DNA from 3 places in the Agrobacterium sp. 16-172Ci genome. Region 1 is predicted to be linked to each of the others. Evidence: predicted binding sites of a transcription regulator. Region 1 holds the regulator's gene; each other region holds the start of a gene.

Region 1 (9,965 bases):
TGGCATTCAGCAGCGGACCCACCTGTACGGCGCGGCCGCGCACATCCAGACCTTCGACCTGAAAGGGCACAACCTTGTCGTCGCCAGCAAAATCGAGATCGTCCAGTTCAACCGTTACATCTGCCATGTCATACTCCTTGGCGCAGCCGTGGCGCCGCTACCGTCCAAAAGTCCGGCTTTTAAAATGTGCTTTTTTTGCTTGTCGCACAGAGACCCGGGAAGAGAAACCGCTTCCGGGGAAAAACGTGCAAATCGTGATGATGGCCCGCCAGCAAAACCGACGAGCCTCTTCGAAGTCCCACAGATGGTAATCTATGCGGTCAAGTTCAAGCACCCGGCGTGACGCGTGTCAGGCCGGGCGATTGCTCATCAAATGACGCCCATGCACCATGCGATGATGGACTTCTGTGCGTGGAGGCGGTTTTCCGCCTCGTCGAAGACGACGGATTGCGGACCGTCGATCACGGCATCCGTCACTTCCTCACCGCGATGGGCCGGCAGGCAATGCATGAACAGCGCGTCTTTTTCCGCCTTGGCCATCAGGGCTTCATTGACCTGATAGGGCTGGAAGATGTTATGGCCGCGCGCCTTGTGTTCCTGGTTCATGGACACCCAGGTATCGGTGACGACGCAGTCCGCACCCGCAACGGCCTTGTCGGCGTCGTGGCACAGCATGATCTCGCCGCCATTGTTGCGCGCCCAGTTCAGGAACTTATCATGCGGTTCGGAGCCCATCGGCACGGCCATCGTCATGCGGTAACCGAAACGGGCCGAGCCCTCCACGAAGGAATGCAGGACGTTATTACCGTCACCCGTCCATGCAATGGTCTTGCCTTTGACCGGGCCGCGATGTTCCTCGAAGGTCATGATATCCGCCATGATCTGGCAGGGATGCGTGTCGTCCGTCAGGGCGTTGATGACCGGCACGGTCGCGTGTTCGGCAAGCTCCAGCAGGCGCGAATGTTCCGTCGTGCGGATCATGATGGCGTCGACGTAACGCGACAGCACCTTGGCCGTATCGCCGATCGTTTCGGCGCGACCGAGCTGCATTTCCGTACCGGAGAGGAAAAGCGTCTCGCCGCCGAGCTGACGCATGCCGACATCGAAGGAGACGCGGGTGCGGGTGGAAGGCTTTTCGAAGATCATTGCCAGCATCTTGCCGGCAAGCGGCTTTTCCGCCGTTCCGGCCTTTGTGGCCGCCTTGCGTGCGCGGGCATCGTCGAGAATTGCCCGCAGGTCCTGCGAGCTGACGGCCGACAGGTCAAGAAAATGTTTAGGTGAAGCCATTTCAAACTGTCCCATGCTCGCGAGCCTCGGGGAAGAGGCCCGCCCTTTATTGTTTCCTCAGGCGATTTTTGCCTGTTTCGCTGTCAGGGAAGCGGCGGCCGCTTCCACGCGTGACAGACCCTCGCGGGCCTCTTCCGCCGTGGTGACGAGCGGCGGCAGGAGACGGATGACGTTGTCTCCCGCCGGCACACCCAGCAGATGCTCGGCGCGCATGGCCTGCAACAGCTCGCCCGATGGAACCTTGGCCTTGATGCCGAGAAGCAGGCCTTCGCCACGGATTTCCTCGATAACGTCAGGATAACGATCCTTCAGCGAAGCAAGGCCCTGGCGGAAGACCAGCGCGACATCACGAACCTTTTCCAGAAAGCCCTCGGAGAGGACGACATCGAGCACGGCGTTGCCGACAGCCATGGCCAGCGGGTTGCCGCCATAGGTGGTGCCATGCACGCCCGCCGTCATGCCGGAAGCGGCATCCGCCGTCGCAAGGCAGGCGCCGAGCGGGAAACCGCCGCCGATACCCTTGGCAACCGCCATGATATCCGGTGCAACGCCCGTCTGCTCATAGGCAAAGAGCTTGCCCGTACGGCCAACGCCGGTCTGGACCTCATCAAAAATCAGCAGCATGCCATGCTCATCGCAAAGCGACCGCAGCAGCTGCAGGAATTCCTTGGCTGGTGCGCGAATGCCACCCTCGCCCTGAATGGGCTCGATCAGAAGCGCGGCCGTCTCGGCCGTGATGGCGGCTTTCAGCGCATCGACGTCACCGAAGGGCACCTGATCGAAACCTTCGACCTTGGGGCCGAAACCTTCGAGATATTTCTGCTGGCCGCCGGCGGCAATCGTCGCCAGCGTGCGGCCATGGAAGGCGCCTTCGAAAGTGATAATCCGGAACTTTTCCGGATGCCCCTTGGAATAATGATAACGGCGCGCGGTCTTGATCGCGCATTCCAGCGCTTCTGCGCCGGAATTGGTGAAGAAGACCTTGTCTGCGAATGTCGCTTCCGTCAGGCGCTTTGCAAGCTTTTCCTGGCCCGGCACTTCATAAAGGTTCGAGACGTGCCAGACCTTCTCGGCCTGGGTCTTGATCGCCTCCACGAGGTGCGGATGGGCGTGGCCCAGCGAGTTGACCGCGACGCCGGCTGCAAAATCCAGATATCGTTCGCCGCTTTCCGTGAACAGCCAGACGCCCTCGCCTCGCTCGAAGCGCAGGGGGGCTCTTGCAAACGTATCGAACAATGGCGCGGCGGCTTCGGCCATGGCTGTATCACTCCTTGCGCGGATGCGCTGTCAGACGGTTGTCAATAGGCTTTCGGGGTTATCCCTTGCCTGAAAATCAAAAATGCCGCCTCGCGGCGGCAGGGGCACTATTGTCACTTCGCCTGCCGATGTCAACAAAAGTCCGCGTTTCCCGGGGTTCTCAAGCCCTAGTAGGTGGCGGCGAATGAGGCCCAAGGTGTTGCCTTTCAGACTCAACTCGCCAGCAAGTTGGGGAAAACCGGAAAATCGATTCGAGATGATTCCCGCGACTCTTGCCACGGAGTCTGCGTGGCACTAGGTTAATCGCTAATTACTAGACTGCATTGCGGCGGAACTAGTCACCAAAAATCAGGCAGAAACCACGCTCGCGGCACGCCCGCGAGGCGGAGAGGGATTCTGCCGACATTATACGCGACGAGCGGAGAAGCGGCATGAACTGGACAGACGAACGGGTCGAAAAACTCAAGAAATTGTGGTCCGAGGGGCTTAGCGCCAGCCAGATAGCAGCGCAGCTGGGCGGCGTCAGCCGCAATGCCGTCATCGGCAAGGTCCATCGCCTCAACCTGCCGGGACGCGTGAAGGCCGGCGGCCCGGTTACTTCGGCGCGTTCCGCGCCCAAGCGCACTGCCGCCCCTGCCCCGCGCGCGGCGAATTTTGCGACCCGCGTCAGCGCAGCACCTGCACGCGCGTTGAACCGCTCGAGCGCGGCAACGGCGCTGCACGAGGAGATCGATATCGAGACCGCCGAAGTTCTCGATTACGTTCCCTCCAAAAATGTCGTTACGCCGATCTCCCGCCGCCTGACGCTGACGGAACTGACGGAGCGCACCTGCAAGTGGCCGGTCGGCGATCCGCTGAAGGATGATTTCCATTTCTGCGGTTGTGAAGCACTGGAATCTTCGCCCTATTGCAAGTTCCATGCAAAGCTTGCCTACCAGCCGGTAAGCGAGCGTCGCAAGGCTTGAGTGTTGCGGCACGCATTCGACACTCAAAAACTACGGGCCTTCGGGCCCGTTTTTTTGTGGCGGAATCCAAGGTGGTTCTGGAACAGAGCGCACGCTGTCTAAGAGGCGCTCCCCATCCCTGTTCTTGCGCATTCTCCGGATGTAAAACCGCGATGGGCCCCTTGCGGCAAATGCTCGGAATTTATCGGCGACGTGCCGCGCCCTTCCTCCCGACAGGTTTCACCGCGCAATCCGGCTTTCAGCAGACCTTCTATCGCTCAAAAGAACAAGGATACGCATGTGCGGAAGGTTCAAAATCGAAAGGCCCGACACCGTTCCGGTCTCGGGCCTTCTGATTTTTAGGGAATTTATCCCGAGTGAAACCATCGGTTTCGGTTTTCTCAGGCTTCCATTGAATATCCGGCGCCGCGCACGGTGCGGATGACATCCTGCATATGCGAAAAATTGAGCGCCTTGCGCAGACGTCCGACATGCACGTCGACGGTGCGCTCATCCACATAGATATCGTGACCCCACACACCATCCAGCAATTGCGAGCGGGAAAACACCCGGCCGGGAGAGGTCATCAGGAATTCCAGCAGGCGGAACTCCGTCGGGCCGAGGCGCACTTCGCGGCTCTTGCGGTGAACGCGATGGGTCTCGCGATCCAGTTCGATATCGCCGCATTTCAGCACCGAAGACAGAACCTCCGGGCGGGCGCGGCGCAGCATCGCCTTGACGCGGGCCATGAGTTCCGGTGTCGAGAACGGCTTGACGACATAATCGTCGGCGCCGGTGGCGAGGCCGCGAACCCTTTCGCTTTCCTCGCCGCGCGCCGTCAGCATGATGATGGGCAGGCGCTCGGTTTCCGGCCGCATCCTGAGCCGACGGCAAAGTTCGATACCGGAAACGCCGGGAAGCATCCAATCCAGGATAAGGAGGTCCGGAATACGTTCCTGCAGCCTGATTTCTGCCTCGTCTCCACGGGGTATCGTGTCGACGTCATATCCCTCAGCCTCGAGATTGTAACGAAGCAGGACGCTCAGCGCTTCCTCATCTTCCACAACTGCAATCTTGGGCACCATATACTAACTCCGCAAGCCGCTGCCTGTCTGTTACTCGGTCACCGAACCGAGCGTGTTGGAACTGTCGTCCTTCGGACGCTCGCCTTCCGGCTGGCTGCCGGTGGTCATGTAATAGATCGTTTCGGCGATATTGGTGGCGTGGTCGCCGATACGCTCGATGTTCTTGGCGCAGAACAGAAGATGCGTGCAGGTGGTGATGTTGCGCGGATCTTCCATCATGTAGGTCAGAAGCTCACGGAAGAGCGACGTGTACATGGCGTCGATTTCTTCGTCGCGCTCGCGAATGGCATTGGCCTTCTCGGCGGAACGCGTGGAATAGACGTCCAGCACTTCCTTGAGCTGCACCAGCGCCAGTTCCGACAGGTGTTCGATGCCACGGGCGAGCTTGCGCGGCACGCCGGTGCCGGCAACCGCGATGACGCGCTTGGCTGTGTTTTTGCCAAGGTCGCCGACGCGTTCAAGGTCAGCTGCAATACGCAGGGTGCCGATGATCTCGCGAAGGTCTGCCGCCATCGGCTGGCGTTTGGCGATGGTGACGATGGCCTTGTCGCCGATCTCGCGCTCGGCGTGGTCGAGGATCGCATCGTCGGAAATGACCTTCTGGGCGAGCGCGGCATCGGAATTGACGAGCGCGCGCACGGCGTCGGCGCACATCTGCTCCGCAAGACCGCCCATTTCGGCGATACGACGCGTAAGGAATTTCAGTTCGTCGTCATAGGCCGACAGAATATGCGAATGGGTCGTTGTCTGTGTCATGGTCTAGTCCTCCGGCTTGGCCTGCATGCGCGTACCCGGAAGCGGGCACGGCAGAAGCACCAGTCTTGTTCGGTTTCGATAAAGCGCCGGCCGGGATCAGCCGAAGCGGCCCATGATGTAATCCTGCGTGCGCTGGTCGTCCGGATTGGTGAACATCTTGTCGGTTTCGTTTTCCTCGACAAGATGACCAAGATGGAACATGGCCGTGCGCTGGGAAACACGCGCCGCCTGCTGCATGGAGTGCGTGACGATGACGATGGTGTAATTGGTGCGCAGCTCGTGGATCAATTCTTCGACCTTTGCGGTCGCGATCGGGTCGAGAGCCGAGCAGGGCTCGTCCATCAGGATCACTTCCGGGCTGACGGCAACGGCGCGTGCGATGCACAGACGCTGCTGCTGACCGCCGGAAAGACCGGTGCCGGATTCGTGCAGACGATCCTTAACCTCGTTCCAGAGACCCGCCTTCTGCAGGCTCTGCTCGACGATCTGGTCCATATCCGCCTTATTGCGGGCGAGACCATGGATGCGCGGACCGTAGGAAATGTTTTCATAGATCGACTTCGGGAAGGGGTTCGGTTTCTGGAACACCATGCCGACGCGGGCGCGCAATTCCACGACGTCAATCGCCTGATCGTAGATATCGTCGGTGTCGAGCGTGATCTTGCCGGTGACCCGGCAACCGTCGATCGTGTCGTTCATACGGTTCAGGGTACGCAGGAAGGTGGATTTGCCGCAGCCGGACGGGCCGATAAGCGCGGTCACCGTATTTTCCCGAACGTTGAGGTTCACGTCGTAAAGCGCGCGCTTTTCGCCGTAATAAACCGAAACGTCCTTGCCGATCATCTTGTATGAGACTTCATTCATTTTCTTGTCCAGCGCCTTTTCAACTGCTGCTTCCGACAACATGTTCATTGCTCAAGCTCCCTCTACCAGCGCCGTTCGAAGCGGCGACGCAACAGGATTGCGCCAACATTCATGACGATGAGGAACAAAAGCAGGATGATGATAGCGCCGGATGTCCTTTCGACAAAGGCGCGCTCGGCTTCGTTCGCCCACATGTAAATCTGCACCGGCAGGGCCGTGGACGGATCCATCGGCGTTGTCGGATAATTCGCAACGAATGCCACCATGCCGATCAAGAGCAGCGGCGCCGTTTCGCCCAGCGCATGGGCGAGACCGATGATGGTGCCGGTCAGAATGCCGGGCATGGCGAGCGGCAGCACATGGTGGAAGATCGTCTGCATCTTGGAAGCGCCGAGGCCAAGGGCGGCGGCGCGGATAGACGGCGGCACGGCTTTCAGGGCAGCGCGCGTCGCGATGATGATCGTCGGCAGGGTCATCAGCGTCAGGACGAGGCCGCCGACCAGCGAGGCCGAGCGCGGAAAGCCCATGAAGTTGATGAAGACCGAGAGGCCGAGCAGACCGTAAACAATCGAAGGAACGGCCGCGAGATTGTTGATATTCACCTCGATAAGATCCGTCAGACGGTTCTTCGGGGCGAATTCCTCGAGATAGATGGAGGCCGCAACGCCAATTGGCAATGACAGCACCAGCACGATCAGCATCATGTAGAAGGAGCCGATCAGCGCCACACCGACACCCGCCGCTTCCGGACGGCTCGACGCGCCGTTGACGAAGATGCCGGTATTGAAATGTTTGCCGAGCTGGCCACTTTCGGCGAGCTGGTTCATCCAGCCGAGTTGCTGGTTCGAGATACGGCGATTGGCTTCATCCGCCGTCAGGTCGACCTGGCCCTTGAAGGCGCTGTCGACGTCGCCAGACGCCAGCAGCGTGACAGTGCGCGTGGTGCCGATGACGGCGGGATCGGCGACGACGATATCGCGAAGCTGCGTGCGCACGCTGTCCGAGATCAAGAGGTTGACGGCGCGTAGACCGGCGCGATCGGTCGGCGCAACGCCAAGGACCTTGGCGACAGCATCGCGGGCGATGACGGGATAATTGGCCGTCATCAGCTTTGTGGGATTGGTGGCCCGCTCATTTTTCGGATCGATGATCTGTTCGGAAAACTCGACCGGAACGGTGATCATCGTCTGCTGGAAAGCGGTGTAACCCTTGGAAACCACCGAGAAAAGCAGCAGGAAGAGAAAGATGAGGCCGAAGGAAATCGCTGCCATGCCGTAGGCACGGAAGCGGCGTTCGGCGGCATAACGGCGCTTGATGCCGATATCACGGCGCGTGGCCTTGTTGACGGCGCTCGCGCCGGCTGCGGGAGAGACGATGTCGGTCATTCATATTGCTCCCGGTATTTGCGCACGATGTAAAGCGCGTAGATATTCAGGCAAAGCGTGATGGCGAAAAGCGTGATGCCGAGCGCAAAGGCAACCAGCGTCTGCGGCGAGGTGAATTCAAGGTCGCCGGTGAGCTGGCTGACGATCTTGACCGTCACCGTGGTCATGGGCTCGAAGGGATTGAGCTGCAGGCGGGCAGCAACACCGGCCGCAAGAACCACGATCATGGTTTCGCCGATGGCGCGCGAAGCCGTCATCAGCACGGCGCCGACGATGCCGGGAAGAGCGGCCGGAATAATGACCCTCTTGATCGTCTCGGAACGCGTGGCGCCAAGACCGAGCGAACCGTCACGCAGCGAGCGCGGCACAGCGGTGATGATGTCGTCCGACAGCGACGACACATAGGGGATCAGCATGATGCCCATGACGAAGCCGGCGGTGATGACGCTCTGCGCCTGGATGAAGTTGGCGTAGTTGCCCGTCGCCAGGCCGTTGATCTGCGTGGAAATGTCTCTGAGGAAAGGACCGACCGTCGTGAGCGCGAAGAAGCCGTAGACGATGGTGGGAATGCCGGCGAGCACTTCAAGCAGCGGCTTTGCCATGGAGCGGAAGCGCGGCGAGGCATATTCCGCCATGTAGATCGCCGAGAAGAGACCGACCGGAACCGCAACCAGCATGGCGACGAAGCCGATATAAAGCGTGCCGGCGAGCAGCGGGATCAGGCCGAACTGGCCGGAGGAATCGGTAGCGCCTGCCGCTGCAAAACGCGGATCCCAGACCGTTCCGAAAAAGAACTGGTGCGCCGGAACCATGGTGAAGAACTGGATCGCCTCCGTCAGCATCGACAGGACGATGCCGATGGTCGTGAGGATGGCGATGGACGAGGCGACGAGCAGGGCCGCGAGAATGACTTTCTCGACCTGGTTGCGCGCCCGGAAACGCGGCGCGATTGCACGCAGCGCATAGGCGCCGCCGCCGAGCGCGGCCAGCAGCACGACGGCGATCATCGCGATACGGCTGGTGGAGGTCATGCTGTTGAGCGTGTGGGCGGCATCGACCATGAACCGCTCGGGATCGCCGGCGATTGCAACACCTTTCGATGCCAGAAGCGGCCGGACCGCAGCCGTATCGGCCTCGACCTGTGCGGTTTCCTCCGGCGTCAGCCGCTGGAGGCCACGGGCGATGGAGGTCACCATACCGTAGGTCAGGCTCTGCTGCGCTTCGGATTGCGCCCGGACATCCTCGGGGAAACTACCGCGCACCGCCGAAGTGACGAGCAATGGGCTGACAATGAGCCAGGCACAGAGAATGAACGCCGCGGGCAGCACCGCCCAGACGACCGCGTAGGAACCGTGATAACCGGCACGGGAATGCATGCTGGAGGGGCGACCGCCAGACAGGGCAACGGCACGGCGGCTGCCGAGCAGATAGCTGCCGATGCCGATGAGCGCCAGTATCAGCAAAAGGATCGATGTGTTCATTAGAGTTCCCTCGGCGTGCCTCAAGAGCACGGTGCGATATCGGGCAAATCAAAAAGTCATCAAAACGAGACCGCTGGACCATCCCATGATGCCTGCCGCCTGACTGTATCATAGTCTGGCAAGCGTCAAGGTTGATACATCCTATCCATCTGTAATCCATCGACAATCATGTGGATGGCGATGAGTAGGAACTGTCAACCGCGGACGACGGCCCAAGCGAAGCCGAATGAGGGGCACGGCAAAGCCGCACCCCTCTTTCTTCATTACATCGTGGAGCCGGCCGAGAACTTCGAGCGGATTTCTTCGCGCTCTGCGTCCGGAGCAGCAACCAGGCCGTAGTTGGCGAGCGGGGAATCCGGGCCGATCATTTCATCGGAAACGAAGAACTCGACATATTCCTTAAGGCCCGGGATAACGCCCAGGTGAGCTTTCTTCACGTAGAAGAACAGCGGGCGGGAAACCGGGTACTTGCCGCTGGCGACGGTTTCGGTGGACGGAACGACGCCCGAAACGGTCGCGACCTTCAGACGGTCAGCGTTGTTTTCATAGAAAGCGAGGCCGAAAACGCCGAGGCCGGTCTTGTTGGCATCGATGCGAGCAAGCGTTTCGGTGTAGTCGCCGTCGATGTCGACTGCCGCGCCGTCCTTACGGACTGCAACGCACTTGGCAGCAGCCTGCTTGGCGTCGGTGATGAGCGTCTTGATGACGTCGGTCGCCTTGGCTTCCTTGCAGCCGTCAGCCATGATCTTCTCTTCGAAGACTTCGCGCGTGCCGTGCTTGGAACCCGGGATGTAAGCAGCGATTGCTACATCAGGCAGTTCCTTGTTGATTTCCGACCATTTCTTGTAAGGGTTGGCAACGAGCTTGCCGTCCTTGACGACTTCAGCGGCGAGCGCAAGGTACAGA
Region 2 (9,965 bases), on a different contig from region 1:
ACACCGTGCTGCGACAGGATGTCCCACGGGAATTTTTCACCCGGATCGACCTTGCGGATTGGCGCGACATCCGAGTGCGCCAGCACCCTTTCAGGGGCGATAGACCAGCGCTGGCCGCAATCGCGACACAATTCGATGACGGCTTCCACCTGTTTCTTCGGAAATTCCGGCAGGCCGCCGGGATGGCCCTGATTGGCGATCTCGATGCCGATGGAGCGGGAATTGATGTCTTGATCCCCCGCCCAGATGCTTTTGCCCGCGTGCCAGGCACGGCGGGCTTCCGGCACGAGCTGGATGACGCGCCCGTCTTCGAACACGAAATAATGGCTGGAAACCTGACTTTCCGGATTGCAGAGCCACGACAGCGCGCCGTCGGCCGTCGTCATGCCGGTATAATGCAGCAGGATAATATCGGGGCCGGCCACACCCAGCCTTTCGCCATGGTTAGGCGAAGGCGCAACGGCTGCGCCCCCGAAATCCGGGGTAAAATCCGGCAGACATTCACTCATGCGACGCGGCGTTCTTTCTCGATGGCCGCATAGGCGGCGTTGAGAGCCGCCATACGCTCATTCGCAGCCGCATGCAATTCCATGGGAACGCCGCGTGCAATGAGCTTGTCAGGATGGTGTTCGGCAACCAGCGAACGATAACGCCGGCGAATATCGGAAAAATCGTCGGAGGGCGAAACGCCGAGCACGCGATAGGGGTCGCGCCCGTCCATATGGACATGCCGCGCCATGATCGTTTCGAAGTGATCTTCGGTGATACGGAAGATTTCCGCGATCCGGCCGAGGAAGGCCAGTTCCCGCTCATGGATCAGCCCATCGGCCTTGGCGATGTGGAACAGGCCGTCGATGACGCTTTCCAGCATCTCGCAATTGGCGTGTCCGGAACCGCACAGACCGGCGAGCCGCTCCGCATAGGCCTCGTAACCGGCAACGTCCTGACGGGCGAGATTATAAAGACGGGCAACGTTCTTGGCTTCTTCTTCCGGAAAATCGAAGATTTGCCGGAAGGCGCGCACCTCGGCATCGTTGACGACACCGTCGGCCTTCGCCATCTTGGCGGAAAGCGCGATGATGGCCACGGAAAAGGAAACCTTGCGGCGCGTCTCCGGATCACCCTCGAAAAGGGTGCGGATGGCTTCCACCACGCGCCCGAGCGCACCGCCTGCCGCGTCGCCGATTGCGCCGAGCAGCCGTTCCCACAGGGATGAAATTTGCAGACAGGCGAAATCGAACATCATGCGACAAGCATGACGGGATATTGCCGCGAATGCAATATGTCCAGCGGGCCGGCGGCATTAACTTTTATTCATCTTTGCGACAGTTTTGCTTCAGGAACAAGAGCGCGCCAGACTATGACGCCACAGTTTTCCACAGATGGCGGGAAGCCGACCACCGGCTATGCCGATTGAAACGATTATATTCCGCTACTTTGCTCAAGCCGCTGAAAAACCGCGAGAAATCGGCGTTTTTCTTCATAAATTCACTTTACACCTACACGCGGCTGTCGCATCCATTTGCCAGACATGTCTTTGGGTATATGTGAAAAGGAGAGCCATGATGGCCAAACAGAAAGTCGCAATGCTGACCGCGGGTGGCCTTGCGCCCTGTCTCTCTTCGGCCGTGGGCGGCCTGATCGAGCGTTACAGCGACATCGCGCCCGAGATCGACATCATCGCTTACCGCTCGGGTTATCAGGGCGTGCTTCTGGGTGACCGTATCGAGATCACCAGGGATATGCGGGAAAAGGCGCATCTGCTGCACCGATACGGCGGCTCGCCGATCGGCAACAGCCGCGTCAAGCTCACCAACGCAGCCGATTGCGCCAAGCGCGGCTTGGTCAAGGAAGGCGACAATCCGCTTCGCGTCGCGGCTGACCGGCTGGCGGCCGACGGCATCACCATTCTCCACACCATCGGCGGTGACGACACCAACACGACGGCTGCGGACCTTGCCGCCTATCTCGGCGCCAACGGCTACAATCTCACCGTTGTCGGCCTGCCGAAGACGGTGGATAACGACGTTGTGCCGATCAAGCAGTCGCTCGGCGCCTGGACGGCCGCCGAAGTCGGCGCCTCATTCTTCGACAATGTCAGCAACGAACAGAGCGCGGCGCCGAAAACTTTCGTTATCCACGAAGTCATGGGCCGCCATTGCGGCTGGCTGACGGCCGCCACCGCCCGTGCCTATATCCAGAAGACCAGCGGCAATGAATATGTCGAAGGCCTGATGATGAACACGCAGATGAAGAACATCGACGGCATCTACCTGCCGGAAATGGCCTTCGACATCGAGGCGGAAGCCGAGCGCCTGAAGGAAATCATGGACAGGAACGGCTATGTCACGCTGTTCGTTTCCGAAGGTGCGGGCCTCGATTCCATCGTCGCCGAACGCGAAGCCTCCGGCGAGGCCGTCAAGCGCGACGCTTTCGGCCATGTGAAGATCGACACCATCAATGTCGGTGGCTGGTTCCAGAAGCAGTTTGCCAGCCTCATCGGTGCGGAACGCTCCATGGTGCAGAAATCAGGCTATTTCGCCCGCTCCGCCGCCGCCAATGGCGACGACCTGCGCCTAATTCAGGGCATGGTCGATCTCGCCGTCGAAAGCGCGCTCAACAAGGTCTCCGGCGTCACCGGCCATGACGAAGACCAGAATGGCAAATTGCGGACCATCGAGTTTCCGCGTATCAAGGGCGGAAAGCATTTCGACCTCTCTGCAAAATGGTTTAGCGAAGTGATGGAACACGTCGGTCAGCCGTTCACAGCGGCCTGATTTTACGATAGGCTAAAATAATACGGCGACAGGGAGGGCAAGGAGGAAGAGAATGTCTGGACAGGCCTGGCTGATTTTTTGTGCAGCATGTGCCGTTGTGTTCGCACTCCCCTCTCCCCTTGTATTCTCTGTCGCCTCTTATGCCGCCATTCGCGGCAAAAAGACGATCTTCGCCTCCGTCATCGGCGCTGCGCTCGGCATTGTCACGGCCATGACGATTTCCGCCATTCCGGTGGCCGGTCTCGCCTGGCTGCCGCAATCCTTCGTGGAAATCGTGCAATGGGCCGGCATCGGCTGGCTGATGCTGTTCCTCCTGTGGACCTTCGCCACGCCGGCCGCCCAGGCCGCCAATGCCGATAATGACAATCTGCCGGGCAAATCCTGGAGCGGTATTTTCCGCGATTGTTACGCCATTGCCGCCCTGCGCCCGCGCTACTTCGCTTTCTTTCTGGCGTTGTTGCCGCAATTCGTGTCCACCTCCGGCAAAGCAATTGAAACGCTTGCCATGGCGCAGGCCGCCATCCTGCTTCTGGCGCTGGTGATTCTGACCGCGCAGGCGCTGTTTGCCGGGCCTACTCTGGCGATGGTGCGCCGCATGTCGGGCGATAAAAAAATCCGGCCGAAATACCGCACCCACTTCATTTCCGGCCGCGCCGTCAGCGCCGGATACAGGCGCATCGCGGCCTGAAAAACCGCCCGAAAGCCGGCGAGAAACGTCCCGGCTTGCCGCTATCCTTACAATAGGTTAATGAAGGCGCGACGGGACACTGCCTGCTTCGCTCGACGCGGGAGTATCGACAGACAGGCATAACGAAGGCGGCAACATGCGAAATTCGGGAAAATTCCGCGGAAGAAGTGCACTTCTTCTGTCTTCCACCGTGGGTCTGGCACTGGCATTGAGCGCATGCACCAGCGTCGAATATACCGCCAAGGAAGGGCCGAACGGCCCGAAGATCGCAACAGTCAATCCCGCGACCACTCCTGCGCAGACATCGGCGCAGCCGGCAACGGCCGAAGCAGCAGCGGGCGCGAACCTGGCAGCAGCAGCAACGGTGCAGACCGCCGAAACCGCAACCCCTTCCCAGCCTGCAGCACTTCCCACCGCAGTCGCCGTCAAGGGCGGACGCGTGGCGCTGCCGCCGGCTTCCGAAATTGCTGCAGCCGCAGCCATCGCCGCCCAGATGCAGCCGCAGCAGAACGAGGTCGCCCAAGCTGGTGTGACGACATCTGCGCCGACCACGGCCACGGCGCTCGCACCGACAAGCGCCACTCCGGCGGCCGCAGCCATCGAAACGGCTGACGTGGCGGCCAAGCCGGCTGCCCATAATGCCGCCGCCGATCTGCCGCAGGTGGTTGCCGTCAAGGGCAGCTTCCCGCCCGCACCGCCGCCGCCCGGCTCGCCCTCCATCGGCACCGAACTGACGGCGGAACGCAAAGTCATTCCGCTGCCGAAGCCGGACAGCACGGTTCTGGCCTATGCCGCCGGCCCCACCAACGCCGCGCTGGCTGCCATCCGCCAGAACGAATCGATGACGGCGCCGCTCAATTCCGCGCCGGCCGGACGCGAAAAGCTGAGCGGCCTTATTACCAAATACGCCACCATGTATGATGTGCCGGAAGATCTGGTTCACCGCGTCGTGCAGCGCGAGAGCCGATATAATCCCGGCGCCTATAGCAGCGGCAATTTCGGCCTGATGCAGATCCGGCACGCCACGGCACGCTCCATGGGCTTCGATGGCCCCGCCTCCGGCCTTTTCGATGCCGAAACCAACCTCAAATACGCCGTCAAATATCTGCGCGGCGCATGGGTTGTGGCCGGCAACGACCGCGACAACGCGGTCCGGCTTTATGCGCGCGGTTATTATTACGACGCCAAGCGCAAGGGCATGCTGCACGTTTTGCGCAAGTGATGGCCTCAGGCTCTGTTATGCGAATGCAACCGCGCGGCTTTTCTTAAGCCGCCGGGTCTTTCCATTTCGTCATCCTGATTGGGCGGCGCGGGCTGGTTTTCCACCGACACCCCTATTCCCCGCCTTTGCCCACAGCCCCTGTCATCAAATTGTAGTGTCACAGCTGTAGACGCCTCTCAATCGACTGAGAGGTGAACATATGACGAGTGCGGCACCCAAGACCGGCTTCAGCAAGAACACGAAACTGAAGTCCGCATTGCTCCAGCACAAGGCACTCTCCAAAAGCGGTCTGTCCGAGCGCTTCTTCGGCGTCCTCTTTTCCGGCCTCGTCTATCCGCAGATATGGGAAGACCCGGAAATCGACATGAAAGCGATGGAGCTTGGCGAAGGTCACCGCATCGTCACCATCGGCTCGGGCGGCTGCAACATGCTGGCCTATCTCTCCCGCAATCCGGCCAGCATCGACGTCGTGGACCTCAACCCGCACCACATCGCGCTGAACAAGCTGAAGCTCGCCGCCTTCCGCCATCTGCCCGCCCATCAGGACGTGGTGCGCCACTTCGGCCGCGCCAATACGCGCAGCAACAGCCACGGTTACGACCGCTTCATCGCCGAGCATCTCGACGCCACGACCAAGGCTTACTGGTCCAAGCGCACCCTTTCCGGCCGCCGCCGCATCTCTGTCTTCGACAGGAACATCTATCGCACCGGCCTGCTCGGCCGCTTCATCGGCGCCGGCCATCTCATGGCTCGGCTGCACGGCGTAAAGCTCACCGAAATGGCCAAGACCCGCACGCTGGACGAACAGCGCCAGTTTTTCGACAGCAAGGTGGCGCCGTTGTTCGACAAGCCGGTCGTGCGCTGGCTGACGAAGCGCAAAAGCTCACTCTTCGGCCTCGGCATTCCGCCTCGCCAATATGACGAGCTGGCCAGCCTCTCCGCCAATGGCACGGTCGCATCCGTGCTGAAGGCGCGGCTGGAAAAGCTCGCCTGCAACTTCCCGCTCAGCGACAATTATTTCGCCTGGCAGGCCTTTGTGCGCCGTTATCCCGAACCGCATGAGGGCGCGCTGCCCGCCTATCTCAAACCGGAATATTACGAGACGATCCGCAACAACACGGCCCGCGTTGCCGTGCACCACGCCACCTATACCGAGCTTCTCTCCAGAAAGCCGGCAAGCGCCGTCGACCGTTATATCCTCCTCGATGCGCAGGACTGGATGACCGACACGCAGCTCAACGAATTGTGGTCGCAGATCAGCCGCACCGCCGCGCCCGGTGCGCGCGTCATTTTCCGCACCGCGGCCGAAAAGAGCGTCATCGAAGGCCGGCTTTCGCCCGATATCCGCAACCAGTGGGTCTATCTCGAAGAGCGCTCCAACGAGCTCAACGCCATGGACCGTTCGGCCATCTACGGCGGCTTCCATATCTATCAGAGGGCTATGGCATGAAAACCATCGGCGAGAATGTGGGCCTTGCAGATAGCGCGCATGCGAGCCTGATGGACCGCATGTATCGCCACCAGCGGCATATCTACGATATCACCCGCAAATATTACCTTCTCGGCCGTGACCGGACCATTTCCGGCCTCGACGTGCCGAAGGGCGGCACGCTGTTGGAAGTCGGCTGCGGCACCGGCCGCAACCTGCTGCTGGCCAGCCGCAAATTTCCGCAGGCAAGACTGTTCGGCCTCGACATTTCCGCCGAAATGCTGCTGACCGCAGCCGAAAATTTCGCCGGCAAGGCGGAACGCCCCATTCTGCGCGTGGCCGATGCCACCGCTTTTCGCGCCTCCGAATTCGGCCTGCCCGACGGCTTCGACCGCGTCATGATCCCCTATGCCCTGTCGATGATACCGGACTGGGAAAAGGCGATCGAACAGGCGCTCACGGCGCTGAAACCCGGCGGCTCGCTGCATATCGTCGATTTCGGCCAGCAGGAACAATTGCCGAAGTGGTTCCGCACCCTTCTGCAAGCCTGGCTCACCCGTTTCCACGTCACGCCCCGCGCCAATCTCCGCTATGTTCTGGCCAATATGGCCGGCCGTTTCGACGGTAATCTCGAATTCGAGGAAATCGCCCGGGGTTATGCCTGGCGGGCTGTCATCACGCTTCCGGTTGCCGAAGCGCAGCAGCCGAAAATCCACCGCATATTGGCCGACGCCTGATTCCCGGGGGATTGCGAAACCCGCCTGCGCGTCTGTAGCGTAGTCTTCACGGCTCCGCCCGGCGAGGTTTCAGCAGTAAAAATTGCAAATCGCTTCAAATCCAGCGGCTTGCGAGATGCAAAAAAGCACCTTGCCCCTTGCCATAACCGCTTGTTTACCATGTTATGCGTAAATCGGGAGATACGGCGCGCCGTTTTGCGGCCGCGGGATGGGCAACACTTTCATCAGGGTTTCAATGCGGCTGCGTTTATCGGCACTATTGTCGGCTTTGCTGTTGATCGGCGGCTGCACCTCCACCAGCTATGACCTGCTGGAAACTGCATCCGTTTCCAGGCCGAAATTTTCCGATACCGATCCGCAGGATTTCGGCGCGAACAACCCGCACCGCCATGAGGTACACGGCATCGACGTGTCCAAATGGAATGGCGATGTCGACTGGCAAACCGTGCGCAAATCCGGTGTCTCCTTCGTCTTCATCAAGGCGACGGAAGGGTCGGACCGCATCGATCCGAAATTCGGCGACCATTGGCGCAGCGCGGCGGCGGCAGATGTTCTGCACGCGCCCTACCACTTCTATTATTTCTGTTCGACAGCAGACGCCCAGGCCGACTGGTTCATTCGCAACGTGCCGAAAGAGGCCGTCACCCTTCCCCCGGTTCTCGACGTGGAATGGAACCCGGCCTCGCCCACCTGCAAGACACGCCCGGCGCCCGGCATCGTTCGCGCCGAGATGCAGCGTTTCCTCGACCGCATCGAAGCCCACTATGGCAAGCGTCCGATCATCTATACCTCGGTCGACTTTCACCGCGACAATCTCGTCGGCCAGTTCAAGGATTACCACTTCTGGGTCCGCTCCGTCGCCGCCCATCCGGCCAAGATTTACGAAGACCGCAAATGGGCCTTCTGGCAATATACTGCAACCGGCGTCGTGCCCGGCGTGAAGGGTCCGACCGACATCAATGTCTTTGCCGGAACGGAGAAAAACTGGCGGAAATGGATTGCTTCCGCCAAATAACACGGCCAAGAAGCAACACTTTTGAAAAATCGGCGTTGTTCTGCAACGTCAGATCATTCGGTCCGTTTTTTTGTCGCAAACATATGGGTAAAGCGGGCTAACAACCTATCGAGGAAATTCCCATGCCCACGTTCCGGTCGCGCAGCATCGTTTTTGCCGCCGCTTTGTCGCTTCTTTCCACCGGCTCCGCCCTCGCCACACCGCCAGTGGCCGCGCCTGACGATCCCAAGCAGGTTGCCTGCGGCGGCGACCTCGGTGCATTTGTCGAAGGCGTGAAAGCCGACGCACTTGCCAAGGGCATTCCGGCCGATGCGATCCAGAAGGCGCTTGCCGGCGCGCAGATCGACCCGAAGGTGCTCTCGCGTGACCGTGCACAGGGCGTCTTCCGCCAGACCTTCCTGGAATTCTCCCAGCGCACCGTCAGCCAGGCCCGTCTGGATATCGGCCGCAAGAAACTTCAGGAACTCTCCTCCACCTTCGCCCGCGCCGAAAACGAATTCGGTGTTCCGGCCGGCGTCATCGCCGCCTTCTGGGCCATGGAGACGGATTTTGGCGCCGTTCAGGGCGATTTCAACACCCGCAACGCGCTGGTGACCCTCTCGCATGATTGCCGCCGCCCGGAACTCTTCCGCCCGCAGCTGCTGGCGCTGATCGAAATGGTCCAGCACGGCGATCTCGATCCCGCCACCAATACCGGCGCATGGGCCGGTGAAATCGGTCAGGTGCAGATGCTGCCCAAGGACATCATCGCCTTCGGCGTCGACGGCGATGGCGACGGCCATATCAACGTCAAGAGCAGCGCCCCGGATGCGATCCTGACGGCTGCGAAGTTCATCCAGCATCTCGGTTTCAAGAAGGGCGAACCCTGGATTCAGGAAGTCTCGCTGCCGGAAAACCTGCCCTGGGAAAAATCCGGCCTCGGCGGCCCGTTGACCGCCGGTGACTGGTTCGCACTGGGCGTGACCCCGCGCGACGGTAACAGAAACTTCGCCACCCTGCCCGCTGCCCTCATCATGCCGCAGGGACGCAAGGGACCGACCTTCATCACCTATCCGAACTTCAACATCTATCTGGAATGGAACCAGTCGTTCATCTACACGACCTCGGCCGCCTATTTTGCCACCCGCCTCATGGGCTCTCCCGTCTACAACAAGGGCAACCCGGAGCCCGGTTTCGATGATGCGACCATGAAGGAGCTTCAGACCAAGCTCGAAGCGCGCGGACACAATGTCGGCAAGGTGGATGGCATTCTCGGTTCCGGCACCCGCGTCGCCATCCAGAAGGAGCAGCAGCGTCTCGGAATGCCCGCCGATGGCTGGCCTTCGACCGCACTTCTGCAGGCGCTTTAAGCAATCTTAACGGCGCCTTCCGGCCCTTAATCTGTCGGACGGAATCAAGGCATAAAGCGTTAATCTCGACCTGATGACTGGGGATAACACCCCGGTCATTTACTTTTTTTAAACATATGAAGCACTGCGTGATAAGAAAATAATCTTTTATTTTCAAATAATTACAGAAATTTCTTTTTTATGTCGTTCGGAGACGTGCTGCACTGCATCACAAAAACCGCTTTTCAACTGCCACAAAACGGTCATATTATCGAACCTGTCAACAAGAGGAGGCACCCATGGGACTTACAAAATCTCTCAATGCCTTGGCAGTCGGTTTGGCGTTTTTGTTCGTAGCGATGATGCTTTTCATCTGACGAGACGTGAAGACCAAACGCAGATAAGAACCGTAGATGACACGAGTTTAAAAAGCGCAGGCCCTGAGGGACCTGCGCTTTTTTCATGTCGGTAATCCGCTCTGGTAAAATCAGGCGGCGCTGCGGCGCAGACGCTCCAGCCCGAGATTTTCAAGTACCGCATCAACCAGCGGCGCGCGGTTCATGGTGTAGAGATGGAATTCATTGACGCCACGCCGCTGAAGATCGGCGATCTGCTCGGCGGCAACCTCCGCGGCCACGCGGGCACGACCTTCCAGATCGTCGTCATAACCTTCAAAACGCTCATCCAGGAAACCGGGAATGCTGGTGCCGCAGCGGCCGGCGAAACGCTTGAGCTGGGTGAGGTTCTGGATCGGCATGATGCCCGGAAC
Region 3 (9,965 bases), on a different contig from region 1:
GGCCAGCGGATGCAGGATCAGCTTTGCCGGCACGATATAGCTGATTTCGACCGGCACCCGTTTCATCGGCCGAAGCGCCAGCGTCACGCCCATGGCAAACAATGCGCAGGGCGCCGCCGATTGCGCCAGATAGTCCACCAGCCGCTGCACCGCTTCCGGCGGCTGCCATGACAGCGAAGCGGCAAGAAAGCCGGCGATGACGGAGACGATGAAGGGATGGGTGATGACCTTGCGCGCCACATCCAGCGCAAGCCTTGCCGGAGAGCGCTTGTCACCGCCGGCAACCGCCATCATCGCCGGGGCGACGATGAAATGGGCGGCGTTTTCCAGACAGACGATCAACGCCACCGGCACCGCCGCCTTTTCGCCAAGCGCCAGAAGCGCAAGGCCCGGCCCCATATATCCGATATTGCCGTAGCTTGCCGCGAAACTCTGGATCGTGGTTTCGGCAAGGCTGTTTTTCCGCACGAACCGGCCGATCAGGAACACAGCCAAGAAAATACCATAGGTGCAGGCGAGACTGGCCGCGACGAAATCCATCCGCGCCAGTTCTTCCACCGGCGTTTTCGACACCAGCTTGAAAAACAACGCCGGAAGCGCCGCATAGATGATGAAGGTGTTCAGCCAGCCCATCGCCTCGACCGGCTGCTTCGTGATGCGCGCCGCCCCGTAGCCGATGAAGATCAGGCCGAAAAACGGTAACAGCAATCCGACGATATCCGTCACTATGTTTCCCCCGCAAGCAACTCCAGCGGGAGGCTTAGCCGATTTGCATCAGGATCGGAAAGGTCTCCTGGAACCAGATCGCCACATTGGTGATAAAACCGGACATGAAAGCGAGACCGGTCAGCACCAGCAATACGCCGAGCAGCTTTTCCACGAGGCCGAGATGGCGGCGGAAGCGGACGAGGAAACGCATGAAGGAGCCGGAAAACGCCGCCGCGATCCAGAACGGCACCGCAAGGCCAAGAGAATAGACCGCAAGCAGCGCCGCACCGTCGCCAACCGTATCGCGCGCAGCGGCGACGCCGAGAATAGCCCCCAGAACCGGGCCAATGCAGGGCGTCCAGCCGAATGCGAAAGCAAGACCCATGACATAGGCCCCGGACAGCGTGGCAGGCTTGCCCGCCCCCTGAAACCGCGCCTCGCGCGAAAACAGGCCAATGCGAAACACGCCGAGGAAATTCAGACCCATCAGAATGATGATGAAACCGCCGATCTTGGCGAGAATATCGAGATTCTGGCGCAGAAGCGTACCGATCGTCGAGGCGCCGGCCCCCAGCGCCACGAAGACCGTGGCGAAACCGAGCGTGAAGAAGAAGGCCGAAAAGAGCACGGCCCTGCGAATCTCCGGCCGCGGCGCTGTATCTTCCGTCCTGAACTGCTCGACCGAAACACCCGCCATATAACAGAGATAAGGCGGCACCAGCGGCAGAACGCAGGGCGACAGAAACGAAAGAGCGCCGGCCAGAAGCGCGCTGAACAGGGAAATATCGGCAATCGACAAGAAAGAACTCCGCATTCCGCAAAGCCGCCGCGATTCTTAAGCTTCGCCGGCACTTCACGCTTCATTTTCGTGCATGTCATTGCTGCAAAAGGATTTCACCCGTCCGGCCGACATGTCTGAAGCCGGTTTTATCCCCAGCCGCCCCCTCTCTCCAATCACCTTTTCGGGGGTGCGACAAAAAAAACCGGATTGATTGTCGAAACCGCTTTTTTTGGGTTGACCGAACGGATCGCTCTACATATGTTCCGCGCACTTCCGAAGGGCAGCCAAGCCCCGACACGGGAGAGCGTAGCTCAGCCGGTAGAGCAACTGACTTTTAATCAGTAGGTCCAGGGTTCGAATCCCTGCGCTCTCACCACCTTCAAATACAATTTTCAGATATTTCACAAAGAGTTAGCGCCGAAGGTGGCCGAACTCAGGCGGTAATGGAAAAGATTCGGCCGCAGTCTCCGAGCGCAAAATAACGATATCCACCGCAAGCCCGGGTTTCAGAACAACCACTGCAATAAGGGGCACGGCTCGGCGCTAACGCCCCGGCATGACCGGGCAATCGTTTCAATCGCTCGAGATATTTCCTCAGGCCGAAATCTCAGTCAGTATTCACGCAAATCCAATCAGGATATCACTTGCGCGCGGCAGTACGGCGGCAGCGCCAGTTCCAGTCTCTTGGCTCGCCCGTGTCCATGTGGACCGATTCGGTGTGGCAATAGGTGCCGACGCCACCGCGTTCCGGCAGGGAACGTAGATAGGTGGCAAGCTCCCATTTGGAGACGCCCTTGATCTGGATGTCGGCGGCATCGCAGGTGTAGTGCTTGGAACCCTGCCTTATGCCCTTTGGCGGACGATAGCCCGAGGTGACGATCGCCGGGCTGTTATAGTGGCGCTCCACATCCTTGATCATCCGCACCAGTTCCGGCTTGAAACAGCCGACTTCGACCCGGTCCGTCTGCAGGAAAAGCCCGTTCGGGGCGACGCGGGTGAGGCCGGAGAGCGAGGCTAGCTTCATCAGGCCGGTCGGCTGGTCATCCTCTTCATCGAGATGGGCGTCGTCGAATTCGTCTGACATCATCGAGCGGCCGGAAAGGGCAATGCCCATCGTCCCGTCCGAAACGCCGGGCAATGCGGCGACCTGCGTATTGCCGGCCGTGCCGCTTTCAATCATTTTCGGCAGGCGCTTTTTGGCCGCACCGGCGAAAAATGCCGCAAGCGTCACGCCCTTACCCTCGCTTTCCTGCCCCTCGCCCGCCGCCCTGGCGTCCACGGCTGGTTGCGCGGTAACGGCCGCGAGCTGTTCCGATGCCGACTGCGGCACGGGTACGGATGCCGGCTGACGATTTTCGCTGTGCTGCTCCGCCGGCACCTGTGCGGCTGGCGGGACCTGAGCCGGCGCTGCCACCGGTTGCGGCTGCGCCGCCGGCACCGGCGCCGAATAAACGCTGCTGACGGCAGGAACGATTCTCTGGGTAGGAGCGCCCGCAGCGGCGGCCGTGCCCGACGCCCCTGCGGTAACGGCGGGCGCTGCTGCTGCGGATGCGGTGGAATAAATGCTTGTCGTTCCTGCGGAAATCGCCGTTGGCTGCGTCGTCAATCCGCCGATATCCGGGGCAGCGCCATAGGCCTGCGCCGGGCCGCCCGATGCCTGCGGCTGGGCTGGTGCGGCCGCTCCGGCCGCCGATGCCACGGCCGGATCCACGTAGTGTCCCTGTTGCGCACCGGCCGCAGCAGTTGAAGCGGCGGTCTGCGGCTTCTGTTGTGCGGAAATTTCCGGCTTTTTGGTCGCGGCGGCCATCTCTTCGTCGGTCACTGCCGAAACGCATCCGGAAAGCCCGAGCAGCGAAACCGCGATGACGAGACGCTGACGGACCAGACGTCCTTTCGCGCTCTCGACAGTTGTCATGGGTGGCCTCCGTATCTTGCATTTCCAACAGCAGCACGGGAACGGGCGCGTGTGCTTCCCCAAAACGGGACTGGCCGTTTTGATTCGCGGACTATGCCTCATCCCCTCGGGACAAGGCAAGAGCACCCGAAAACGCCGCTGCTCACCGGAAAATCCCTACCAGGAACCGGTATTCTGCATAGATATCCACGGTTCGGCTGGTGCGAGGCTTTCGCCCTTCTGCAAAATTTCGAAGGAAATGCCATCCGGCGAGCGCACGAAGGCCATGTGCCCATCACGCGGCGGCCGGTTGATGACGATGCCGTTCTGCTGAAGCCGGGCGCAGAAATCGTAGATATTGTCGACCTCGTAAGCCAGATGGCCGAAGTTGCGGCCGCCGGTGTAATCCTCGGTATCCCAGTTATAGGTGAGTTCGAGGCACGGCGCCTTGTTTTCCTTCGCCGCAGCAATGTCGTCGCGCGCCGCAAGAAACACCAGAGTGAATCGGCCTTTTTCGTTCTCGATTCGGCGTATTTCCTCAAGACCCAGCAGGTCGCTGTAGAATTTCAGTGATTCGCCAAGGTCTTTGACGCGAACCATTGTGTGCAGATACCGCATTTTCTTCCTCTCCATTACACGGGTCCGGAGCCGTTAAACGCATGATGGCAAGCCCCGGACAAGGACGGCGACATAAAAGCAGCTGCGTAAATCAAAAACTAGGGCTTGCGTGAAACCGTTACCAAGATGTTAATCTGGCGCACAGGAATCAGTTGACCGGTGTATGGCGCGTAATCGAGGGGTTGGCAGGATATGGCTGATAGGATGTCATCGAAAACGATAGTCGATGTCGAGGACCTTTCGGGCGATGCCGTGGACCTGACCGAAATTACCGGCGTCGTGAAGTGGTTCGATGTCGCCAAGGGTTTCGGCTTCATCGTGCCCGACAACGGCACGCAGGATGTGCTGCTGCACGTCTCCTGCCTGCGCCGCGACGGTTACCAGACAATTCTTGAAGGCACGCGCATCGTCGCCCTCATCCAGCGGCGCGACCGCGGTTTCCAGGCCTTCCGCATCCTGTCCATGGACCAGTCGACCGCCGTTCACCCCTCGCAGCTGCCGCCGGTGCGAACCCATGTGCAGGTAACGCCTTCGAGCGGGCTTGAGCGCGCCATCGTCAAGTGGTTCAACCGCACAAAGGGTTTCGGCTTCCTGACGCGCGGCGAAGGAACGGAAGATATTTTCGTGCATATGGAAACCCTGCGCCGTTTCGGCCTGACGGAGCTTCGCCCAGGCCAGGTGGTGCTGGTGCGTTACGGCGATGGCGACAAGGGCCTGATGGCGGCGGAAATTCACCCCGACAACCCGGTTTCCATCGGGATGTCGCATTGATGCCCGCCCTGCCCCATATGGTGAAAAGCGCCGTTATGGCGCTTCTTTTTTTCACGCTGGCCGCCGCCGCCCAGGCTCAGCAACAGCAGACATTCACCTCCGAACCGCTGCAGATTGAAACCGCCGGGGGAAAGAGCCACGCTTTCACTGCCGAACTGGCGCTGAACAACGCCCAGCGCGAACAAGGCCTGATGTTTCGCAAGAGCATGCCGCTTGAAAACGGCATGCTGTTCGACTTTGGTGAGCCACGTGACGTCGCTATGTGGATGCGGAACACGCTTATTCCGCTCGACATGCTTTTCATTGGCCGTGACGGCCGCATTACCCATATTCACGAAAACGCGGTTCCGCATTCGGAAGCGATCATCAGCTCCCGCGGGCCAGTAAAATTTGTGCTTGAACTGAATGGCGGCACTGCGAAGCGCTATGGCATCAAGCCGGGCGATATGGTTCGCAGCGCGCAAATCGGCAACCGGAAATGACGTTGCCGCGTTATTGCGTCTGAAGGAGCCGGACGAGGTTTCGTCCGGCTGGCGCAATATTCAGTAGACCGGCTCGATATGGCTCAGAATCCTGCAATTGGAAATGGAAGCGGCAAGGTTGATGGCGATGTCGATCGCCTCGACCGAATCGGCAGTGCCTTCCAGATAGATCACATCATTTTCGACGGTTGCGGAAATGCGCGACTTCTCGAGACCAGATTCGAAAGCCAGAGCCGATGTGATTGCCTGGCATACGCCGGCCATGCGGTCTCCGAAGAAGCTTTCCTGAATGCCTGACAAATTGAACATATGCGTTCTCCTTCTTATGGACATAACAACGCCCTGAGGGCGGTTTTGTTCATCTCCGGTTCATCTATTTGTTCATCTTCCATTCATCTTGGAAAATTGGAACCCCCTGATCGATCACATTTTAGGTGATCGGGAACCATTTCGTGAGGCGGGCATTTCGCGCATGGGAGTGTGAAAGGCCTTCAAGGCAGGTAAAACAGGGAGGAGAATGACATGCTGATTAACAGAACGGAGCCGTGTCACCACGCCTCGTGGATGAAGCCGGTGGCAATCCACCTGCCGCTGTGCGTAGCCGTGGAAATCTACAGCCCGCTGGTGGCGCTGGACATGCTGATGTATCGTTGGCCCGAGGAACACGGGCCGGAATATGAAGAGGCGCGCAGGAACTGCCTCGATGCCATCGCCGGCAGATGCGACATCGAGAAAGCACGGGAATCGTTTCTCATAGCAAGCAGTCATGCCCATATCCTGAACGTCCACTAAAATTCATCGACCGTCATGACGATTGGGCCCTTCCATGCGGAGGGCTTTTTCTCTTGCGCGCGGCCTCTGCGACGCCTCCATGCACGGCGCAGCCTGCACACCGGCCGATGATGACATGTAACTGTCACGCAAACGTTATAATCGGCAGAGACGAATTCCATGGAATCGATTGGCGCGCAGACCGCCAAAAGCTTGGGAGTGGAACTGGCCAGCATGGAAACTGTCTTTGCCCTTTGCGCAATTCTGCTCCTCGGCTTCAATCTTCTCGGCATCGTTCTGGCCGGCTGGCGACTGACGAGACGGGACGCGGAAAACGATCTTGTCCGGCAAAAGCCGCCTGTCTCGCTTGTGGTGCCGCTGCGCGGCGTGGAGAACTTCACGCCCCTGACGCTGTCGCGCGCCTTCGAGCTCAACTGGCCCGATTATGAGCTGCTGTTCTGCGTCGCCGATGAATTCGATCCGGTGATCGAGGAGGTTCGCAAAGCGCAAGCCGCCTTCCCCTCGGTTTCCATGCAATTGCTCATTGGCGATGACCGCATCAGCGCCAATCCGAAACTGAACAATTGCGTCAAGGGCTGGCGGGCCGCCCGGCATGAGTGGGTAATTCTGGCCGATTCGAACGTGCTGATGCCAAAATCCTATATTGCCACGATGATGTCGGCCTGGCGGCAGGATAGCGGGCTCGTCTGCTCGCCGCCGCTCGGCTCAAGGCCTGCGGGTTTCTGGGCGCATGTGGAATGCGCCTTCCTCAACGGCTCGCAGGGCCGCTGGCAATATGCGGCGGAAGCCATCGGCATGGGTTTCGCACAGGGCAAGTCGATGTTGTGGAACAAGCCGTTTCTGGAAGACAATGGCGGCATTCGCGCACTGGCCGCTGAAATCGCCGAAGACGCCGCTTCGACGAAGCTGGTGCGAAGCACCGGGCGCAAGGTGCATCTGGTCAGCGCCCCCTTCGAACAGCCGCTCGGCCAGCGTCATGCCGGCGAGATCTGGTCGCGCCAGACCCGCTGGGCGCGGCTGCGACGCGTGACCTTCCCGCAATATTTCGCGCCGGAAATCCTCACCGGCGCGCTTCCCCCGCTTGTCTTCGCGCTCGCTGCCGCCGTCATGATGGATGTGAACCTCCCCGCAACCGCCTTTACCGTCCTCGCCCTCATGTACGTGCCGGAACTTGCGCTCGCGGCCCTCAACCGCTGGCCGATATCGCTCCATACGCTGCCGGCGATGATCGCCCGGGACATGATCATGCCCGTCGTCTGGGCGCGAAGCTGGATCGGCAGCGCGGTGGCATGGCGCGGCAATGTCATGACGATCGGCACGGCAGAGAGCACCCTGGCCGGTCCGTCCGCGGAATAAATCAGAGCTATTTGGAAGAAGTTACGCCGGAAAGCTGATGTTTTGCTTTAAAATGGTCGGAGTGGAGAGATTCGAACTCCCGACCCTCTGGTCCCAAACCAGATGCGCTACCAGACTGCGCTACACTCCGCCGAGGCGATGGCTGGGGAATACACGGTTCACCCGCAGTCCGCAACAGGGAAATTCATCTTTGTTCAGCCACGACCCCTATGAGCAAAACGTAACCTCGAAACGGCGGCGCAGGATCGGACGGCAAGGGGATAATCGTCTTGACTCTCACCTGAAGTCAGTCCATTTCAAATTCAACGTTCCTGACACGATTTGGTTATTCTATTCAGGTACGTGATGAATAATTCGGGGCGTTTCGCCCCGCTGTCCAACCGGAGCAGTTTCGACATGTCTGCGAAGATTTACCGCCCTGCAAAAACCGCCATGCAATCCGGCAAGGCGAAGACCAATGTCTGGGTTCTGGAATTCGACGCCGAGGTTCCGCGCAAGATCGATCCGATCATGGGCTACACTTCCAGTTCCGACATGAAGCAGCAGCTCAAGCTGACATTCGAAACGCAGGAACAGGCCGAAGCCTATGCCCAGCGCAAGGGCATCGAATACCGCGTCATCCAGCCGAAGGAAGCGACCCGCAAGGTGGTTTCCTACACCGACAATTTCCGTTTCAACCGCACCCAGCCCTGGACGCACTGAAACACGACGATCAAAGTTTTTGCCGGAGCATCGATTGCCCGGCATGACGGCCCCTTAGCTCAACTGGATAGAGCAACTGCCTTCTAAGCAGTAGGTCGCAGGTTCGAGTCCTGCAGGGGTCGCCATCTTTTCTGCAACGCCAGATACGTCCGGAATATCTCAAGGACCCCGAAACTCAGCGTCTGGCGCCTCTGGACTCATTCGGTTTGCAATAAGCCCCTCATCAGGAGGTCCGACACCTGTCGCAAGGGTGAGGATCAGCTACGCTTCGCTAACAGATTTGGCGCGGCTGCCACAGCCAGTCCCAATGCGGCGGAGATGAAGCCGATAAAGTCGGAGATCGTTTTCAGCTCACCTTCGAAACCCATCCCCTGCAGCAATAGGCTTGTTCCGTAAAATAGGGGCAAGACGAACCCAAAGACAGTTATCAGGAATAACGCAACTCTCTGGACAGCCAGCGTCGTCGGACGCGTTGGTTCCCACCGAAGCAGCAGGATGATGACGGCCAGAGCAGAAATGCTCAAGAAAGCGTCGATCACCAACTGAGCGTTCACGTTTATCAGGCTGTCATTCGTCCAGAAGTTTATTCCGGAGACAGATACGAGAAGAAAAAACACGATCGAAACCACGATCGCCTCTGTCTTGCTGGACATGCCTGGGTCAAAGACGAGAGCTCCGCAGACGATGCCTACGGTCATGGACAACGGCAAGAGAAGCATTCGCCCCCATTCTCCCGTGTTCGTGTTTTTGGTCACACCGGATACGGTTGGGGCAATTGCGTCTAAGAACCACCAGCCAACCCCAACGCCTAACAGGCTAAGCACCATAAACGCGCCGAGACTTACCAAAACTCCCACTGCGATAGCCCAAACCGCCCGCCCCATTTTGTCCCCCCGACCGTGGCGCTAATGCTATGCCGAACAATACTGTGGAATCGATCAAGATTAAATGACCGTGCTGAGGCGGCTCTATTCAATAACCGACGATAACTGGCGGCATCAATTGTCGCAAAGCGCCCAGATGCAGGAGGTGACTACGCTTCCGGTCGTGCAGATTCGCGGTTCATGCGCTCTCGAAAGACGCGCCTACCCCTGCCCAATCAACGTGAAATACCCCCACACCGCCACAAAAAACGCAATGACAGCCGCAATCGTCAGAGCCTTCTTCGCTTTCGGCCCTAACGGTTCGCGTGGCTTCTTCGGCGGCACCGGTTTGCGGAACTTCACCACATTGTCGTTCATTCTATCTTCGTCCTGACTATCGCTGCTGAAAGCTCAGCCGCGTTTATGGCATCGATCTTCCCGGATTTATCTCTAGCAGACCAGAGCTATCATAAATATTACCAAGTTTTCACTTCACCCTTGGGGAAAGCTATGTCACTTCCCACAATCAGAGGAATACAACGGCGACAGATGGACGGACAAACCGGAGAGCGGCGGCAACCCTCTGTGGTATTTTGAACTTTGCGGGTGACGAGAATGAATGACGCCAATAAGAGTGGCAGCGATACCGAAAACAGCCAGCCCGATCTGCGCGAGATTCTGGGAGCAAACAGAAACGGCCGCAAGAAAAAGTCGCGTCGGTATCTCTATGCCGCAGCAGCCCTTGTGCTGATTGGCGGGGGCCTTGGTTATTATTACCAGTCACGTGCGGCAGGCGTCGCCTATAGCTATACCACGGAAGCGGCGCGTCAGGGCGATCTCTCGGTCATCGTCACCTCTACCGGCTCGGTTCAACCAACGGATCAGGTCGATATATCGAGCGAACTCTCCGGCACCGTGCGCAAGGTCAACGTCACCTATAATACCCCGGTCAAGGCCGGAGACGTATTGGCGGAGCTGGATACCAACAAGCTGGAAGC

Evidence for each region. The regulator PhoB, encoded in region 1, activates phosphate uptake and scavenging genes when phosphate is short. The targets are predictions, from matches to a motif close to TGTCATNNANCTGTCAT.
Region 2: a site for PhoB is predicted at 4,827-4,843, ahead of ACQZ40_RS11080 (DUF3419 family protein). Genes of this name have one in related genera too.
Region 3: a site for PhoB is predicted at 6,158-6,174, ahead of ACQZ40_RS18215 (ceramide glucosyltransferase). Genes of this name have one in related genera too.

What each region holds. Positions count from the first base shown of each region.
Region 1 covers NZ_JBNWBW010000001.1:406,187-416,151, reverse strand. Annotated here, with positions in the region: gene ACQZ40_RS02105 (Hsp33 family molecular chaperone) at 1-127, opposite strand, end outside; gene argF (ornithine carbamoyltransferase) at 370-1,287, opposite strand; gene ACQZ40_RS02095 (aspartate aminotransferase family protein) at 1,345-2,544, opposite strand; gene ACQZ40_RS02090 (GcrA family cell cycle regulator) at 2,976-3,509, shown strand; gene phoB (phosphate regulon transcriptional regulator PhoB) at 3,890-4,573, opposite strand; gene phoU (phosphate signaling complex protein PhoU) at 4,604-5,329, opposite strand; gene pstB (phosphate ABC transporter ATP-binding protein PstB) at 5,426-6,241, opposite strand; gene pstA (phosphate ABC transporter permease PstA) at 6,256-7,578, opposite strand; gene pstC (phosphate ABC transporter permease subunit PstC) at 7,575-9,059, opposite strand; gene ACQZ40_RS02060 (substrate-binding domain-containing protein) at 9,323-9,965, opposite strand, start outside.
Region 2 covers NZ_JBNWBW010000009.1:56,838-66,802, reverse strand. Annotated here, with positions in the region: gene ACQZ40_RS11105 (N-acetylmuramoyl-L-alanine amidase) at 1-509, opposite strand, end outside; gene ACQZ40_RS11100 (J domain-containing protein) at 506-1,246, opposite strand; gene ACQZ40_RS11095 (pyrophosphate--fructose-6-phosphate 1-phosphotransferase) at 1,566-2,777, shown strand; gene ACQZ40_RS11090 (LysE family translocator) at 2,830-3,465, shown strand; gene ACQZ40_RS11085 (lytic transglycosylase domain-containing protein) at 3,602-4,687, shown strand; gene ACQZ40_RS11080 (DUF3419 family protein) at 4,887-6,137, shown strand; gene ACQZ40_RS11075 (class I SAM-dependent methyltransferase) at 6,134-6,853, shown strand; gene ACQZ40_RS11070 (glycoside hydrolase family 25 protein) at 7,089-7,868, shown strand; gene ACQZ40_RS11065 (lytic murein transglycosylase) at 7,991-9,217, shown strand; gene metF (methylenetetrahydrofolate reductase [NAD(P)H]) at 9,684-9,965, opposite strand, start outside.
Region 3 covers NZ_JBNWBW010000021.1:51,483-61,447, forward strand. Annotated here, with positions in the region: gene ACQZ40_RS18170 (AEC family transporter) at 1-726, opposite strand, end outside; gene ACQZ40_RS18175 (cytochrome c biogenesis CcdA family protein) at 761-1,507, opposite strand; tRNA gene ACQZ40_RS18180 (tRNA-Lys) at 1,790-1,865, shown strand; gene ACQZ40_RS18185 (YcbK family protein) at 2,130-3,404, opposite strand; gene ACQZ40_RS18190 (VOC family protein) at 3,561-4,001, opposite strand; gene ACQZ40_RS18195 (cold-shock protein) at 4,194-4,772, shown strand; gene ACQZ40_RS18200 (DUF192 domain-containing protein) at 4,772-5,254, shown strand; gene ACQZ40_RS18205 (BON domain-containing protein) at 5,315-5,563, opposite strand; gene ACQZ40_RS18210 (DUF982 domain-containing protein) at 5,777-6,046, shown strand; gene ACQZ40_RS18215 (ceramide glucosyltransferase) at 6,260-7,402, shown strand; tRNA gene ACQZ40_RS18220 (tRNA-Pro) at 7,456-7,532, opposite strand; gene ACQZ40_RS18225 (ETC complex I subunit) at 7,799-8,104, shown strand; tRNA gene ACQZ40_RS18230 (tRNA-Arg) at 8,153-8,229, shown strand; gene ACQZ40_RS18235 (hypothetical protein) at 8,362-8,823, opposite strand; gene ACQZ40_RS18240 (hypothetical protein) at 9,190-9,345, opposite strand; gene ACQZ40_RS18245 (efflux RND transporter periplasmic adaptor subunit) at 9,583-9,965, shown strand, end outside.